DNA from 4 places in the Streptomyces roseirectus genome. Region 2 is predicted to be linked to each of the others. Evidence: riboswitches for the same ligand, from Rfam matches in the RefSeq annotation. Region 2 holds a riboswitch; each other region holds the start of a gene.
The links. Region 2 has a riboswitch for cobalamin ahead of IAG44_RS13175 (ribonucleoside-diphosphate reductase subunit alpha). Riboswitches for the same ligand answer to the same signal wherever they lie in the genome.

Region 1 (3,714 bases), 5.1 Mb from region 2:
AGGCCGGTGACCTCGCCGGGGCGCGGCGTGAGGGTGACCCCGTCGAGGACGAGCGCGCCCCCCACCGCACGGCGCACACGCTCGGCGCGCAGCCCGCTCATCGCGCCCCCTTCGTCCGGTACAGCACCGCCACGAACGCCGGGACCCCGATCAGCGACGTCACCACGCCCACCGGGACCTCCTGCGGGGCGAGGACGGTCCGGGCGAGGGTGTCGACCCAGACCAGGAACACCGCGCCCGCGAGAGCGGTCGCCGGCAGCAGACGGGTGTGGCCGGGGCCGGTGAGCGCGCGGGTCGCGTGCGGCAGGACCAGGCCGACGAAGCCGATCGCGCCCGCCGAGCTGACCAGGGCCGCCGTCAGCAGGGCCGTCGCGCACAGCAGGACCAGCCGGGTCCGGGCCACCGACACGCCCAGCGACGCCGCCGCGTCCTGGCCGAACGCGAACGCGTCCAGCGTGCGCGCCTGCCCCACGCACACCAGCAGCGCCGCCGCGAGGACGGCCGCGCCGACGGAGACGTCCGTCCAGTCGGCCCCGCTCAGGGAGCCCAGCAGCCAGAACAGGACGCCCCTGGTGGTCTCCGCGTCCGCCGCCGTCATCACGACGAACGACGTCAGCGCCGAGAACAACTGCATCGCCGCGACGCCCGCGAGGACCACCCGGTCCGTCGTCCCGCCCAGCGTGTGACTGAGCAGCAGCACCAGGCCGAACGACAGCACCGCGCCGATGAACGCGCCGCCCGACACCGACACCAGCCCGCCGCCCGCGCCGAGCACGACCACCACGACCGCGCCCGTCGACGCGCCCGAGGAGACGCCGAGGACGAACGGGTCGGCGAGGGGGTTGCGCAGCAGCGACTGCATCACCGCCCCGCACATCGCGAGCCCCGCCCCGCACACCGCCGCCAGCAGCGTGCGCGGCAGCCGCAGGTTCCACACGATGCCGTCCCGCAGCGGGCTCAACTCCGTGTGCCCCCAGCCGAGATGGGAGGCGACCGACGCCCACACGTCGCCGACGGCGATGTCCGCCGGGCCGATCGTGATCGCCAGCGCGACCGAGGCGGCCAGCAGGGCGAGACCGCCCGCGCCGGACAGCAGACCGCGCGTCATCCCGCCAGGCCGTACGCGCGCAGGGCCGCCGCGACCTTCTCGATGCCCTCGACCGTGCGGATCGTCGGGTTCATGGCCTGCCCCGACAGCAGCACGTACCGCTTCCTCTTCACCGCCGTCATGTTCCTCGTGACCGGGTTCGACTCCAGGAACTCGATCTTCTTCGCGGCGGTCTCGGCGGTCTGCTGCCTGCGCGTGAGGTCACCGATCACCAGGACGTCCGGGTCGCGGTCGGCGACCGTCTCCCAACCCACCTGCGGCCATTCGTCCTTGGTGTCGTCGAAGACGTTCTTCGCGCCCAGCGCACGGGTGATGGCGCCGGGGGCGCCGCAACAGCCCGCCAGGTAGGGGGACTGGGAGTTCGCGAACCAGTACATGACCTCGACGTCGCCGGCCTTGAGGCCCGAAGTCGCCTTCGCCACCCGCTTCTTGAGGTCCGCGACGAGTTTTTCGCCGCGCTCCTCGACGCCGAACAGCCGTGCCAGGTCCAGGACTTCGCCGTAGACCGCGTCGAGCTTGAGGGGCTGGGTGCGGGCGCCGTCGCCGTCCCCGTCGTTGTCCTTGCCGACGCAGTCCGAGGGGGACAGGTAGGTCGGCACGCCCAGTTTCTCGAACTGCTCCCTCGGGGCGACGCCGCCCTTGCCGAGGGTGGAGGCGAACGAGGCGGCCACGAAGTCCGGTTCGGCGTCCAGGACCGTCTCCAGCGAAGGGGCGTTGTCCGCGAGGCGCCTGACCTTCGCGTTCTCCTCCTTCAAGGGGCCCTCGACCGGGTCGGTCCACGTCGCCGTGCCGGCCATGCGGTCCGCGAGGCCCAGGGAGAGCATGATCTCCGTCGTGCCCTGGTTGAGGGAGACCGCCCGCTTCGGCGGCGCGTCGACGGTGACCTCGTGCCCGCAGTTGGTGAGCGTCACCGCCGTGGCGGCGCTCTTCGCGTCGTCACCGGAGCCGGCGCAGCCGGTCAGCAGGACGGCACAGACGAGGAACAGGGCAGCGGGGCGTGCGAACTGCACAGCGTTTCCTTCGGCGTCGAGGGCTCGTACGCGAAGCCCGGTCGTACGGTCCACCCCCGACCGTCCACCCGGCCGCAGGCCGCCAGCAGGTCTTCGGACTCGGGATCACCCGACCGGAACGCCTTCCCGGACCGCGTCAACGCCGTCCAGTGGCCCTAAGGGCCTGTCGTCACATTCCCGTCTGCCGGGAGGGGTCTGGCACGCGCATCTGCGGCGTTGTCGTCGGTCGCCGACGCTCCGCGTCGACTCCCTCCTCCGCCTCGCAGCTGCACGCACCAGACCCCTCCCGGCCCGCCCTACGGGCGGACGACGCGAATGTGACGACAGGCCCTTGCCCCGCCCGTCACCCTCACCGCTGCGCGTCAGCTCCGGATTCGCACCGGATTCCCTGACCCGTGCGCCCACCTGCGCACACGGGTTCGACTGGCTTTGGGAAGCTATCACACGGCCCGCGCGGGCCACTCCCGGGCGAGGAGCGCGTACACGTACTCGCTGCCCCACTCGTCGCCGTCGAGGTCGTTCTCCACGAGGTGCGCCTCGCGGCGCATGCCCAGCCGCTCGCACACGCGGACCGACCCGGTGTTGCGGGTGTCGAGGCGGGCGAAGAGACGGTGGACGCGCAGGGCGCCGAAGGCGAGAGAGGCCGCCGCGCGCGCCGCCTCCGTCGCGTACCCCCGCCCGCCGAACGCCGGATGGAAGACCCACCCGATCTCGGCCTGCGCCGCCCGCGCGCTCGCCAGCTTCAGCACGATCTCCCCGACCACTCCCGGCTCGTCCCGCCGGCACACCGCGAGCACCAGATCGTCCCCGTCCCGCGTCCACCCCGTCCCGTCCGCCCGCCGCGCCAGCGACTCCTCGCACCTCTCCCGGGTGAGCGGCGGCCGGTAGAGGTACCTCGCCACCTCCGGCAGCCGCTGGTACGCGTACAGGTCGTCCAGGTCCGCCGGTCCGAAGAGGCGCAGCCGCAGCCGGTCGGTGTCGAGGGGAAGCGTGGTCACGGCGCCAACGTATCCCTGGCCCCCGGCCGGACGCCCGGGGTTTTCCCGTCCCCGCCCAGCCACGTCGTCAGCGCCCACCACCGGCGCGGCGTCTGCGCGTGGCCGCCCGCCCCGCTGCCCGGGGAGCCGCCGGTGATCCGCTGGAGGCGGGCGAGGCGGTAGCGGACCGTGTCGGGGCGGGTGAAGAGGGCGGCGGCGGTCTGGTCGAGACGGAGGCCGTGGTCGAGGAACGTCAGGGCGGTGAGTTCGTGCAGGCCGGAGCGGGACCGGCGGCGCGGGAGGCCGACGGCGCGCACGCACAGGCGGTGGAGCGGGGGCAGGTCCGCGAGGGGTGCGGGGAACTGCGCGACCAGCCACACCCGACCCGCACCCGGCAACGCGTCAGTTCCACCCTCCCCCTACCCCTCCCGAGGCCACGGTCTCCCCCCAATTGCCTCGATCCCATTGTTGAACCGCCGCAAATACCCCGCGAACGCCGCGATGTCCTCCTCGGACCAGTCCCCCATCACCCGCTCCAGCACCTCGACGATCCCGGCCCGCTCCTGCTCGAGCAGCCGCGAACCCTCCTCGGTGAGCCGGAACTTGCGGGCCATCCCGC
Region 2 (3,714 bases):
GTGATCCGTCGCAACACCACGATCCTCCCGCTGTATTCCCTGATGCTCGGGCTGCTGGCGCTGCTCGGGTTCATGGCGATCGCGGCGAACGTGAACACGCACGGGAACAATCAGCTGGCCATCCCGCAGCTGTTCGAGGACATGTTCCCGGACTGGTTCGCGGGGGTCGCCTTCGCGGCGATCGGGATCGGGGCGCTGGTGCCGGCCGCGATCATGTCCATCGCCGCGGCCAACCTCTTCACGCGCAACATCTACAAGGACTTCCTCAAGCCCGAGGCGACGCCGGAGCAGGAGACGAAGATCTCCAAGCTGGTGTCGCTGCTCGTGAAGGTCGGCGCGCTGGTCTTCGTCCTGACGATGGACAAGACGGCCGCGATCAACTTCCAGTTGCTGGGCGGCATCTGGATCCTCCAGACGTTCCCGGCGCTCGTCGGTGGCCTCTTCACGCGCTGGTTCCACCGCTGGGCCCTGCTGGGCGGGTGGGCGGTCGGCATGGTCTACGGCACGATCACCGCGTACAACGTCGCCTCGCCGACCCAGAAGCACTTCGGCGGCTCCAACGACACGATCCCCGGCATCGGTGAGATGGGCTACATCGGCCTCACGGCGTTCGTCCTCAACGTCGCGGTGACGGTCGTCCTGACGTTCGTCCTCCGCGCGGCGAAGGCCCCCGACGGCATCGACGAGACCAGCCCCGCCGACTACACGGCCGACGCGGGCGACCCGGGCGTCCAGACGGAACTTCCCCCGGCGACTTCGGGAGCGGCCCACTAGCTCGATCGGCGAGGCTGTTCGGGCGGCTGCGGCACCGTCGTGGCTTGTCGCGCAGTTCCCCGCGCCCCTGAAGGATGCGCTGTCGCGCACCTTCAGGGGCGCGTTGCTATGGGCGCTGTAGAACTTCGTAATTTCCAACGCACTTAAGGGGCGCGGGGAACTGCGCGAACGGCCACAACGCACCCGCAGCCCGCCACGAACCGCACCCCCCACCCCCTCCCCGGCATCACAGTTCCCACCCACAAGTTGACGCTCCGAAGCCGATGCGACACAACATCTGGGGGTGCCACCACGGCCCGGCACTAGATGTATGCTCATGCTCGCTGTCGCCGCAGGGGAATCCGGTGCGAATCCGGAACTGTCCCGCAACGGTGTACTTGTGCGCGTATGCGCAGAGCGTCAGTCCGAGGACCTGCCGACGGCATACGCCCGGCCGTACCCAGGAACGGCCCGGCGTGCCCTGACGTCCGGGCCTCGCGGAGTGGGCCGGGGTGCAAACGCGCCGTGTGTTTGTGCTGCCCCCTGCCCGCAAGGCCCCTTGCCGAGCGAGGGAGAGCCTCACGTGACCATCGCGCCAGCCGAACCGGCTTCAGAGGTCCAGGCGGTCGAGACCGAGAACGACGGCCCCGGAGCCGCGTTGCTGCGGACCCTGACGGAGCTGACCGCCGACCTCCCCGACGCCGACCCCGGCCGGGTCGCCGCCGCGGCCCTGCGCGGCCGGTCCGCCCGCGCGGACGAGGCCGAGCTGCGTGAGCTGGCCACGGAGGCCGCCGCGGGCCTGATCTCGGAGGACCCGGCGTACTCCCGTCTCGCCGCCCGCCTACTGACGATCAGCATCCGCGCCGAGGCCGCCTCCCAGAGTGTGACGACGTTCACGGAGTCGATCTCGGTCGGCCACCGCGAGGGCCTGATCGCCGACCGCACCGCCGAGTTCGCCCGCGTCCACGCCACGCACCTCGACGGCCTGATCGACCCCGCCGCCGACGACCGCTTCGGCTACTTCGGCCTGCGCACCCTGCACAGCCGTTACCTGCTGCGTCACCCGATCACCCGCAAGGTGATCGAGACGCCCCAGCACTTCCTGCTCCGGGTCGCCTCGGGACTGGCCGAGGACGACACCGTCCGCGCCCTGGACGAAGTCGCCGCCCTGTACGGCCTGATGAGCCGCCTGGACTATCTCCCGTCCTCCCCCACGCTCTTCAACTCCGGCACCCGGCACCCCCAGATGTCGTCCTGCTACCTCCTGGACTCCCCCAAGGACGAGCTGGACTCCATCTACGACCGCTACCACCAGGTCGCGCGCCTGTCGAAGCACGCCGGCGGCATCGGCCTGTCGTACTCCCGCATCCGCTCCCGGGGTTCGCTGATCCGCGGCACCAACGGGCACTCCAACGGCATCGTGCCGTTCCTGAAGACGCTGGACGCGAGTGTCGCGGCCGTGAACCAGGGCGGGCGGCGCAAGGGCGCGGCGGCGGTGTACCTGGAGACCTGGCACTCCGACATCGAGGAGTTCCTGGAGCTGCGGGACAACACCGGCGAGGACGCCCGCCGCACGCACAACCTGAACCTCGCGCACTGGATCCCGGACGAGTTCATGCGCCGCGTGAACGCCGACCAGGAGTGGTCGCTGTTCTCCCCCTCGGACGTCCCCGAGCTGGTCGACCTGTGGGGCGACGAGTTCGACGCGGCGTACCGCAAGGCGGAGGCCGCCGGGCTCGCCAAGAAGACGATCCCGGCGCGTGACCTGTACGGCCGCATGATGCGCACGCTCGCGCAGACCGGCAACGGCTGGATGACGTTCAAGGACGCCGCGAACCGCACGGCGAACCAGACCGCCGAGCCGGGTCACGTCGTCCACTCGTCCAACCTGTGCACGGAGATCCTGGAGGTCACGGACGACGGTGAGACGGCCGTCTGCAACCTGGGTTCGGTGAACCTGGGCGCGTTCGTGACCGGCTCCGACATCGACTGGGAGCGGCTGGACGAGACCGTCCGCACCGCCGTGACCTTCCTCGACCGCGTCGTCGACATCAACTTCTACCCGACCGAGCAGGCGGGGCGTTCCAACGCGAAGTGGCGTCCGGTGGGCCTGGGGGCGATGGGCCTTCAGGACGTGTTCTTCAAGCTGCGGCTGCCGTTCGACTCGGCCGAGGCGAAGGCGCTGTCGACGCGGATCGCCGAGCGGATCATGCTGGCCGCGTACGAGGCGTCGGCCGACCTCGCCGAGCGCAGCGGGCCACTGCCCGCGTGGGACAAGACCCGGACGGCCCGTGGTGTGCTGCACCCCGACCACTTCGGCGTCGAGTTCACCTGGCCGGAGCGCTGGGCCGCCCTGCGGGAGCGGATCGCGTCGACGGGGCTGCGCAACTCGCTGCTCCTGGCGATCGCGCCGACCGCGACGATCGCGTCCATCGCGGGCGTCTACGAGTGCATCGAGCCGCAGGTGTCCAACCTGTTCAAGCGCGAGACACTGTCCGGGGAGTTCCTTCAAGTCAACTCGTACCTGGTGCAGGACCTCAAGGACCTCGGCGTGTGGGACGCCCGGACCCGGGAGGCGCTGCGCGAGGCCAACGGCTCGGTGCAGGACTTCGTGTGGATCCCGGAGGAGGTGCGGGCGCTGTACCGCACGGCGTGGGAGATCCCGCAGCGCGGTCTGATCGACATGGCCGCCGCGCGCACGCCGTACCTGGACCAGGCGCAGTCCCTGAACCTGTTCCTGGAGACGCCGACCATCGGCAAGCTCTCCTCGATGTACGCGTACGCCTGGAAGTCCGGGCTGAAGACGACGTACTACCTGCGTTCGCGCCCGGCGACCCGCATCGCCCGCGCGGCCCAGGCGTCCGTCCCCGTCCAGCAGGCCGCCGACCCCGACGCGGTCGCCTGCTCCCTCGAAAACCCCGAGTCCTGCGAGGCATGCCAGTAATGACCACCGAAGCCAAG
Region 3 (3,714 bases), 5.0 Mb from region 2:
TCTTGCCGTCCATGTAGTTCGTGGCGGCGCTGGCGGCGAGGGTGTTGAGCAGGGCGGTGCCGATGGAGCCGCCGATCTGCTGCATGGTGTTGACGGCGGCCGAGGCGACGCCCGCGTCGTGGGCGGCGACTCCGCTGGTCGCCAGGGACATGGCGGGCGCCATGACCAGGCCGATGCCGAGGCCGGTGACGATCAGCGGCGGCATGACGTGGGTGACGTAGGTGCTGTCCAGGCCGAGGTCCGTCATCCAGACCAGGCCGACGGCGCCGAGCGCCATGCCGAGCGGGACGATGGTCTTCGGGCCGATCCGGGGGACGAGGAAGCTGGTCGCGACGGTCGCGGAGACCATCAGCGCGCCGACCATCGGCAGGAACGCGAGCCCGGTCTTGACGGCGGAGAAGCCGAGGCTGAGCTGGAGGTAGTAGGTCAGGAAGAGGAAGACGCCGAACATGCCGGCGCTGGAGATCAGCATGACGGCGAAGGAGGCGCCGCGGTCGCGGTCGAGCAGGACGCGCAGCGGGAGCAGCGGGTGCTCGGCCTTGGTCTGCCACCAGGTGAACGCGATCAGCAGCAGTCCGCCGACGGTCAGGAAGCCCCAGGAGCGCGGCGAGGACCAGTCGTGGGACTCGGCCATGGAGAAGCCGTAGACGACGGCGAAGAGTCCGGCGGTGACCAGGACGGTGCCGGGGATGTCGAGCTTGGCGCCGGGTTCGCGGGCGGTGCGCTTGAGCAGGATCCAGCCGCCGGCCAGGGGGATCACGGCGAGGACGAGGTTGACGTAGAGGGTCCAGCGCCAGTCGAGGTATTCGGTGAGCACGCCGCCGAGCAGCAGGCCGACGGCCGCGCCGGAGCCGGCGATGGCGCCGTAGATGCCGAAGGCGCGGGCGCGTTCCTTGGCGTCGGTGAAGGTGGTGGTCAGCAGCGAGAGGGCGGCGGGCGCGAGCAGCGCGCCGAACAGGCCCTGGAGGGTGCGGCCGACGACCAGGACCTCGAAGTTGGTGGCGGCGCCGGCCAGCGCGGAGGCCGCGGCGAAGCCGCCGACGCCGACGAGGAAGGCGACCTTGCGGCCGAAGAGGTCGGCGATGCGTCCGCCGAGCAGCAGGAGGCTGCCGAAGGCGAGGGAGTAGGCGGTGACGATCCAGGTGCGGTCGCCGTCGGAGAAACCGAGGTCGGCCTGGGCGGACGGCATCGCGATGTTCACGATCGTCGCGTCCAGGGTGACCATCAGCTGGGCTATGCCGATCATCGCGAGGACCCACCAGCGGTGACGGGACGCGGGTTCCTCGGCTGTCTTGGTGAGTGACGTCGTGTCCGGCGTCTGGGTGGTCTGTGACATGGGGGCGTGCTCCGATGAGATGATCGGGCGTCTCGCGAACGAAACGGTTTCGTACTCAGCAGACGCTACACACCCCGCTAGCGAAACTCAACCGTTTCGATAGTGAGACCAGGATCACATAACCAATAGACGGCTATCAGATGTGTCCGCTTCCGGAAATCGCCCCTCCCCCACGGCGCCCGCGCCCCGTACGCTGATCACCGCAGCCGGTTCGCCCCGTCAGCCAGACGGGCCGCGTCGCAAGAGGGAACCCGGTGGGAATCCGGGACTGCCCCGCAGCGGTGAGCGGGAACGACCGCCGTCATACGCACTGGGTCCGCACGGACCTGGGAAGCGACGGCCAGTAGGTGCCTCGTCTCGTACGAGGTGTGCCCGCGAGTCCGAAGACCTGCCGACTGCCCGCGTGTGGCGACGTCACGCGCGGAGTTCCGGTGACCTCGCGGGTGGGTCGGCGTGGAGGCGGCCACAGGGCCGTCCGCTCCTTCATGCCCGCGTCCCGTCGCCGGGACCTCAGGGAATCGTCTCGTGAAGGAGATCTCCGTGACCACGAAACCCGCAGCCGCGGCAACCCTGTACGGCTACCCCCGGCAGGGCCGGAACCGGGAGCTGAAGAAGGCGGTCGAGGGCTACTGGAAGGGCCGCGTCGGCGCGGACGCCCTCCACGCCACCGCCGCCGACCTGCGCGCCGCCACCTGGCGCGCCCTCGCCGACGCCGGCCTCGACGAGGTGCCGACCGGCGACTTCTCGTACTACGACCACGTCCTCGACACCAGCGTCATGGTCGGGGCGGTCCCCGCCCGCCACGCGGGAGTCGACGACCCGCTGGAGCGCTACTTCGCCATGGCGCGCGGCACGCAGGACGCGCCGCCGCTGGAGATGACCAAGTGGTTCGACACCAACTACCACTACCTGGTCCCCGAGTTGGGCCCCGACACCGTCTTCACCGCCCACCCCGCCAAGCAGCTCACCGAGCTGGGGGAAGCGCTCGCGCTCGGTCTCACCGCGCGCCCGGTCCTGCTCGGCCCGGTCACCTACCTGCTGCTGGCCAAGCCCGCGCCCGGCACCGACGCCGGTTTCCAGCCGCTCACCCTCCTCGACCGGCTCCTGCCCGTGTACGCCCAGATCCTCGCCGAGCTGCGCGCGGCCGGCGCCGGCTGGGTCCAGCTCGACGAGCCCGCCCTCGTCCAGGACCGCACCCCGGCCGAGCTGAACGCCGCCGCGCGCGCCTACCGTGACCTGGGCGCCCTCGCCGACCGGCCGCAGCTGCTGGTCACGACGTACTTCGACCGGCCCGGCGAAGCGCTCCCGGTGCTGGCCGAGGCGCCCGTCGAGGGGATCGCCCTCGACTTCACCCGCCCCGGCACCCTCGACGACCTCGCCGCCGTCGGCGGGCTGCCCGGCAAGCGGCTGGTCGCGGGGGTGGTCGACGGGCGCAACGTCTGGGTGAACGACCTGTCGAAGTCGCTCTCCCTGCTGGGCACCCTCCTCGGGCTCGCGGACCGGGTCGACGTCGCCGCCTCCTGCTCGCTGCTGCACGTCCCCCTCGACACCGCCGCCGAGCGCGACGTCGACCCGCAGATCCTGCGCTGGCTCGCCTTCGCCCGGCAGAAGACCGCCGAGGTCGTCACCCTGGCCCGCGGCCTCTCCCGGGGCGTCGACACCATCGCCGCCGCGCTCGCCGCCAACCACGCCGACCTCGCCTCCCGCGCGGCCTCGCCGATCACCCGCGACCCGGAGGTGCGCGCCCGCGCCGCCGCCGTCACCGGGGCCGACACGCGCCGGGCGCAGCCCTACCACGAGCGGACGGTGGCGCAGCGCGCGCTCCTCGGGCTGCCCGCGCTGCCGACGACCACCATCGGGTCGTTCCCGCAGACCCCCGAACTGCGCACCGCGCGCGCCGACCTGAGGGCCGGGCGGATCTCGCACGCCGGGTACGAGGAGCGGATCGCGGCGGAGATCCGCGAGGTGATCGCCTTCCAGGAGAAGGCCGGTCTCGACGTGCTGGTGCACGGCGAGCCCGAACGCGACGACATGGTCCAGTACTTCGCCGAACAGCTCACCGGGTACCTCTCGACGCGGCACGGCTGGGTCCAGTCGTACGGCACCCGCTACGTCCGGCCGCCGATCCTCGCCGGGGACGTCTCCCGGCCCGAGCCGATGACCGTCCGCTGGACCTCGTACGCCCAGTCCCTCACCTCCCGCCCGGTCAAGGGCATGCTGACCGGCCCGGTGACGATGCTCGCCTGGTCCTTCGTCCGCGACGACCAGCCGCTCGCCACCACCGCCCGCCAAGTCGCTCTTGCCCTGCGAGACGAGGTCAACGACCTTGAATCATCGGGAAGTTCGATCATCCAGGTCGACGAACCCGCCCTGCGCGA
Region 4 (3,714 bases), 4.0 Mb from region 2:
TTTCCTGACGTCCCCACGACCAGTCCGTCGGTGACCGTGCGGCGGGCCGTGGCGGTGAGGTCCCGCCACGCGGCGGCCTCTTCGGGGCGTGCTCGTCTCTGCTCTGCCATACGGGGGATTCTGCCGGGGTGGGCGCGCGTAGACAGTCCTGCCCTGAGCGACACCGTGACGCCCTGTTCAGTTCATCTTCCGTTCACCCAGGTTTCCTACGGTCGACCGGCCAATGACTTCGAACGATTGCCTGGGTAAATGGAAAACTTCTCGCTGATCCTCGCGATAGTGGTGATCACCGCTCTCGCGTTCGATTTCACGAACGGTTTCCACGACACCGCCAACGCGATGGCCACCACCATCTCGACCGGCGCACTGAGGCCCAAGGTGGCGGTGGCCATGTCCGCCGCGCTCAACCTTGTGGGAGCGTTTCTCTCCGTGGAGGTCGCCAACACGATCTCCAAGGGGCTCGTCGACGAAAGCGGTATACGTCCCGAGGTGATCTTCGCCGCCCTCGTCGGCGCGATCCTCTGGAATCTGCTGACCTGGCTGGTGGGCCTGCCCTCCAGCTCCTCGCACGCCCTCATGGGCGGCCTGATCGGCGCCACGCTGGCCTCGGCCGGCTCGGGCGCGGTGCACGGTGACGTGCTGGTCACGAAGGTGCTGATCCCGGCGGTCGCCGCCCCGATCGTCGCCGGTCTCGCCGCGATGCTCGCCACGCGGCTCTCGTACACCCTGGGCAGGAAGGCCGAAGGCAAGGCCGCCGAGAAGAGCTACCGGTTCGGGCAGATCGCCTCGGCCGGCCTGGTCTCCCTCGCGCACGGCACGAACGACGCGCAGAAGACGATGGGCATCATCACCCTCGCGCTCGTCGCGGGCGGCTCCCTCGCGCCCGACTCGGACCCGCCCACCTGGGTCATCCTCTCCGCGGGCCTCGCGATCGCGCTGGGCACCTACCTGGGCGGCTGGCGCATCATCCGCACGATGGGCAAGGGCCTCACCGACCTCCAGCCGCAGCAGGGCTTCGCGGCGCAGACGTCCGCCGCGACGGTCATCCTCGCCTCCTCCCACCTGGGCTTCTCCCTCTCCACCACGCACGCGGTCTCCGGGTCCGTGATGGGCGCGGGGCTCGGCCGCAAGGGCGGGGTCGTGCGCTGGTCGACGGCCACGCGCATGTTCGTCGCCTGGGGGCTGACGCTGCCGGCCGCCGCGCTGGTCGGCGCGCTCGCCGAGACCGTCACGGACCTCGGGGACTGGGGCACGGCCGCCGTCGCCGTCTTCCTCGTCGCCTCCAGCGCGGCGATCTGGAAGATCTCGCGGCGCGAGGTCGTCGACCACAACAACGTCAACGACACGGACGACGACGGCGCGGGTGCCGCGAGCGGGTCCGACGCCGGTACCGACGCCGGTGAGATCAAGGTCGTCATCCCCTCCCCCGTCGCCACCACCGACCCGGCCGCTCCCCCGGCCGCGACCGTCTGACCCCGAAGGACACCGCAACCATGAAGATCGACTGGTCCGCACTCGGCTCCGTCTTCGGTGTCAGCCTCGTCGTCACCGTCGGGCTCGTGACCCTCTTCACCCTCGGCGTGATGGGCCTGTCCCGGCACGAGCGGGCGCAGGCCGACGGCGGCTCGGCGGCGCTCGCGGTCACGGGCGCGTACGCGTGCTTCGCGGCGTGCCTGGGGGCCGTGGCGTACGGCATCAGCCTCATCGTGGCCTGAGCCGCACGGCGCCTTCCCAAACCCCGCACGGTGTATGCCGTGCGGGGTTTCATGTGGGGTTCTGCACACTCCGCTCTCGCAGGTCAACGGTGAGTTGACGGCTGTTTGAGGGGCGTGGTGGACTGCCGGGGCCATGTACGGCGGCCAGGGAGGAAGACCGGTGCGAATCCGGCGCGGTCCCGCCACTGTGACCGGGGTAGTCATCCCCGGGAGCCAGGAACTCCCACCGCCGGTCTCGTCGAACCAGGGCGTGGACACCCTGAGTGAGGACATAACGCGATGCTCGGCCGCCGTTTGAGGTACCGCCCCCGACCGCTGCCCGCCCCCGCGGCCGGCTGAGCCGATGGGTGCCGATCGCCTCTACGCGTACGGCGCCGCCGCCGGACTCCTCGGTGACCTGGTGCTCGGCGATCCCCGCCGGGGGCATCCGGTCGCCGCGTTCGGGCGTGCCGCGGGCGCTGTGGAGAAGGCGCTGTGGCGCGACCACCGGGGGTGGGGTGCGCTGCACACGGCCGTCTGCGCGGGCGGCGCGGTCCTGCTCGGCGCGGCGGCCTCCGCTGCCGTACGCCGCTCCCCCGCCGCTTCCCTCGCCCTGACCGGCGCCGCCACCTGGGCGGTCGTCGGCGGCACCTCGCTGGCGCGCGAGGCCCGGCACATCGGGCGGGCGCTGGAGGCCGGGGACGTCGAGGCGGCGCGGGCCCGGCTGCCGCACCTGTGCGGGCGCGACCCGCAGGCGCTGGACGCGGACGGGATCGCGCGGGCCGTCGTGGAGTCGGTCGCCGAGAACACGTCCGACGCGGTCGTGGGCGCGCTGGTGTGGGGGGCCGTCGGCGGAGTGCCGGGGCTGCTCGGGTTCCGGGCCGTCAACACGCTCGACGCGATGGTCGGGCACAAGTCGCCCCGCCTGCGGCGGTTCGGGTGGGCGTCCGCGCGTCTCGACGACGTCGCCGGGTGGCCGGGGGCGCGGCTGACGGCCGTGCTGGCCTGTGCCGCCGGGGACGATCCCCGGGGGGCCGTACGGGCGTGGCGGGCGGACGCCGGGAAGCATCCGAGCCCCAACGCCGGGCCCGTGGAGGCGTCGTTCGCCGGGGCGCTCGGGGTGCGGATGGGCGGCACGCTGTCGTACGCGGGGCGGGTGGAGCACCGGCCCGTGCTGAACGGGGACGGGCGGGCCGTCGGCGTGCCGGACATCGAGCGGGCGGTGCGGCTGTCCCGCCGGGTGAGCTGGCTGGCGCTGGGGGCGACGGTCGCCGGGCGGATGGTGGCCGGGGCGGCGTTGAGCGGGGGTTCGGGGCGAGGGGCGGCTGGGGCCTCATCGGCTGGGAGCCCGCGGCGGGGCTCGGGCACGGCGGCACGTGCGGTGTGCGCGGCCCTGGTGGCGGGTGCTGCCCCGGCCGGGACAGCCCGCGCGGGCCTCGCTTCGGGTGCCGCGCGGAACGGTGTCGGGGTGGCGCCTGTTGTGGGCTTGTGGCGCGGGATGGGTGCGCGGTTCTTCGACAAGGGGGGTGACGTATGAGTGGCGGACTGCTGGTCGCCGGGACCACCTCGGACGCCGGGAAGAGTGTCGTCACGGCGGGGATCTGCCGGTGGCTGGTGCGGCAGGGGGTGAAGGTCGCGCCGTTCAAGGCGCAGAACATGTCGCTGAACTCCTTCGTGACGCGGGAGGGGGCGGAGATCGGGCGGGCGCAGGCCATGCAGGCGCAGGCGTGCCGGATCGAGCCGTCGGCGCTGATGAACCCCGTGCTGCTGAAGCCCGGCGGGGAGCGGAGCAGTCAGGTCGTGCTGATGGGGAAGCCCGTCGGCGAGATGGACGCGCGCCGGTATCACGGGGGGCGGCAGGAGCAGTTGCTCGGGACCGTGCTGGAGTGCCTGGCCGAGCTGCGGGCCACGCATGACGCCGTCATCTGCGAGGGTGCGGGGTCGCCGGCGGAGATCAACCTGCGGCGGACCGACATCGTCAACATGGGCATCGCCCGCAACGCGGGGCTGCCGGTGCTGG

Region 1: linked by a shared signal. The riboswitch ahead of IAG44_RS35900 (ABC transporter substrate-binding protein) and the one ahead of IAG44_RS13175 (ribonucleoside-diphosphate reductase subunit alpha) in region 2 are both predicted to bind cobalamin.
Region 3: linked by a shared signal. The riboswitch ahead of metE (5-methyltetrahydropteroyltriglutamate--homocysteine S-methyltransferase) and the one ahead of IAG44_RS13175 (ribonucleoside-diphosphate reductase subunit alpha) in region 2 are both predicted to bind cobalamin.
Region 4: linked by a shared signal. The riboswitch ahead of IAG44_RS31180 (cobalamin biosynthesis protein) and the one ahead of IAG44_RS13175 (ribonucleoside-diphosphate reductase subunit alpha) in region 2 are both predicted to bind cobalamin.

What each region holds. Positions count from the first base shown of each region.
Region 1 is NZ_CP060828.1:8,301,710-8,305,423, forward strand. Features, by position in the region: gene IAG44_RS35890 (ABC transporter ATP-binding protein) at 1-101, opposite strand, end outside; gene IAG44_RS35895 (FecCD family ABC transporter permease) at 98-1,108, opposite strand; gene IAG44_RS35900 (ABC transporter substrate-binding protein) at 1,105-2,118, opposite strand; cobalamin riboswitch at 2,424-2,548, opposite strand; gene IAG44_RS35905 (GNAT family N-acetyltransferase) at 2,559-3,116, opposite strand; gene IAG44_RS35910 (helix-turn-helix domain-containing protein) at 3,113-3,493, opposite strand; gene IAG44_RS35915 (MarR family winged helix-turn-helix transcriptional regulator) at 3,515-3,714, opposite strand, start outside.
Region 2 is NZ_CP060828.1:3,227,610-3,231,323, forward strand. Features, by position in the region: gene mctP (monocarboxylate uptake permease MctP) at 1-774, shown strand, start outside; cobalamin riboswitch at 1,075-1,208, shown strand; gene IAG44_RS13175 (ribonucleoside-diphosphate reductase subunit alpha) at 1,337-3,697, shown strand; gene IAG44_RS13180 (ribonucleotide-diphosphate reductase subunit beta) at 3,697-3,714, shown strand, end outside.
Region 3 is NZ_CP060828.1:8,225,838-8,229,551, reverse strand. Features, by position in the region: gene IAG44_RS35575 (MFS transporter) at 1-1,336, opposite strand, end outside; cobalamin riboswitch at 1,527-1,746, shown strand; gene metE (5-methyltetrahydropteroyltriglutamate--homocysteine S-methyltransferase) at 1,877-3,714, shown strand, end outside.
Region 4 is NZ_CP060828.1:7,262,141-7,265,854, reverse strand. Features, by position in the region: gene IAG44_RS31195 (class II aldolase/adducin family protein) at 1-110, opposite strand, end outside; gene IAG44_RS31190 (inorganic phosphate transporter) at 250-1,473, shown strand; gene IAG44_RS31185 (hypothetical protein) at 1,494-1,715, shown strand; cobalamin riboswitch at 1,817-1,957, shown strand; partial or broken gene IAG44_RS31180 (cobalamin biosynthesis protein) at 2,059-3,012, shown strand; gene IAG44_RS31175 (cobyric acid synthase) at 3,228-3,714, shown strand, end outside.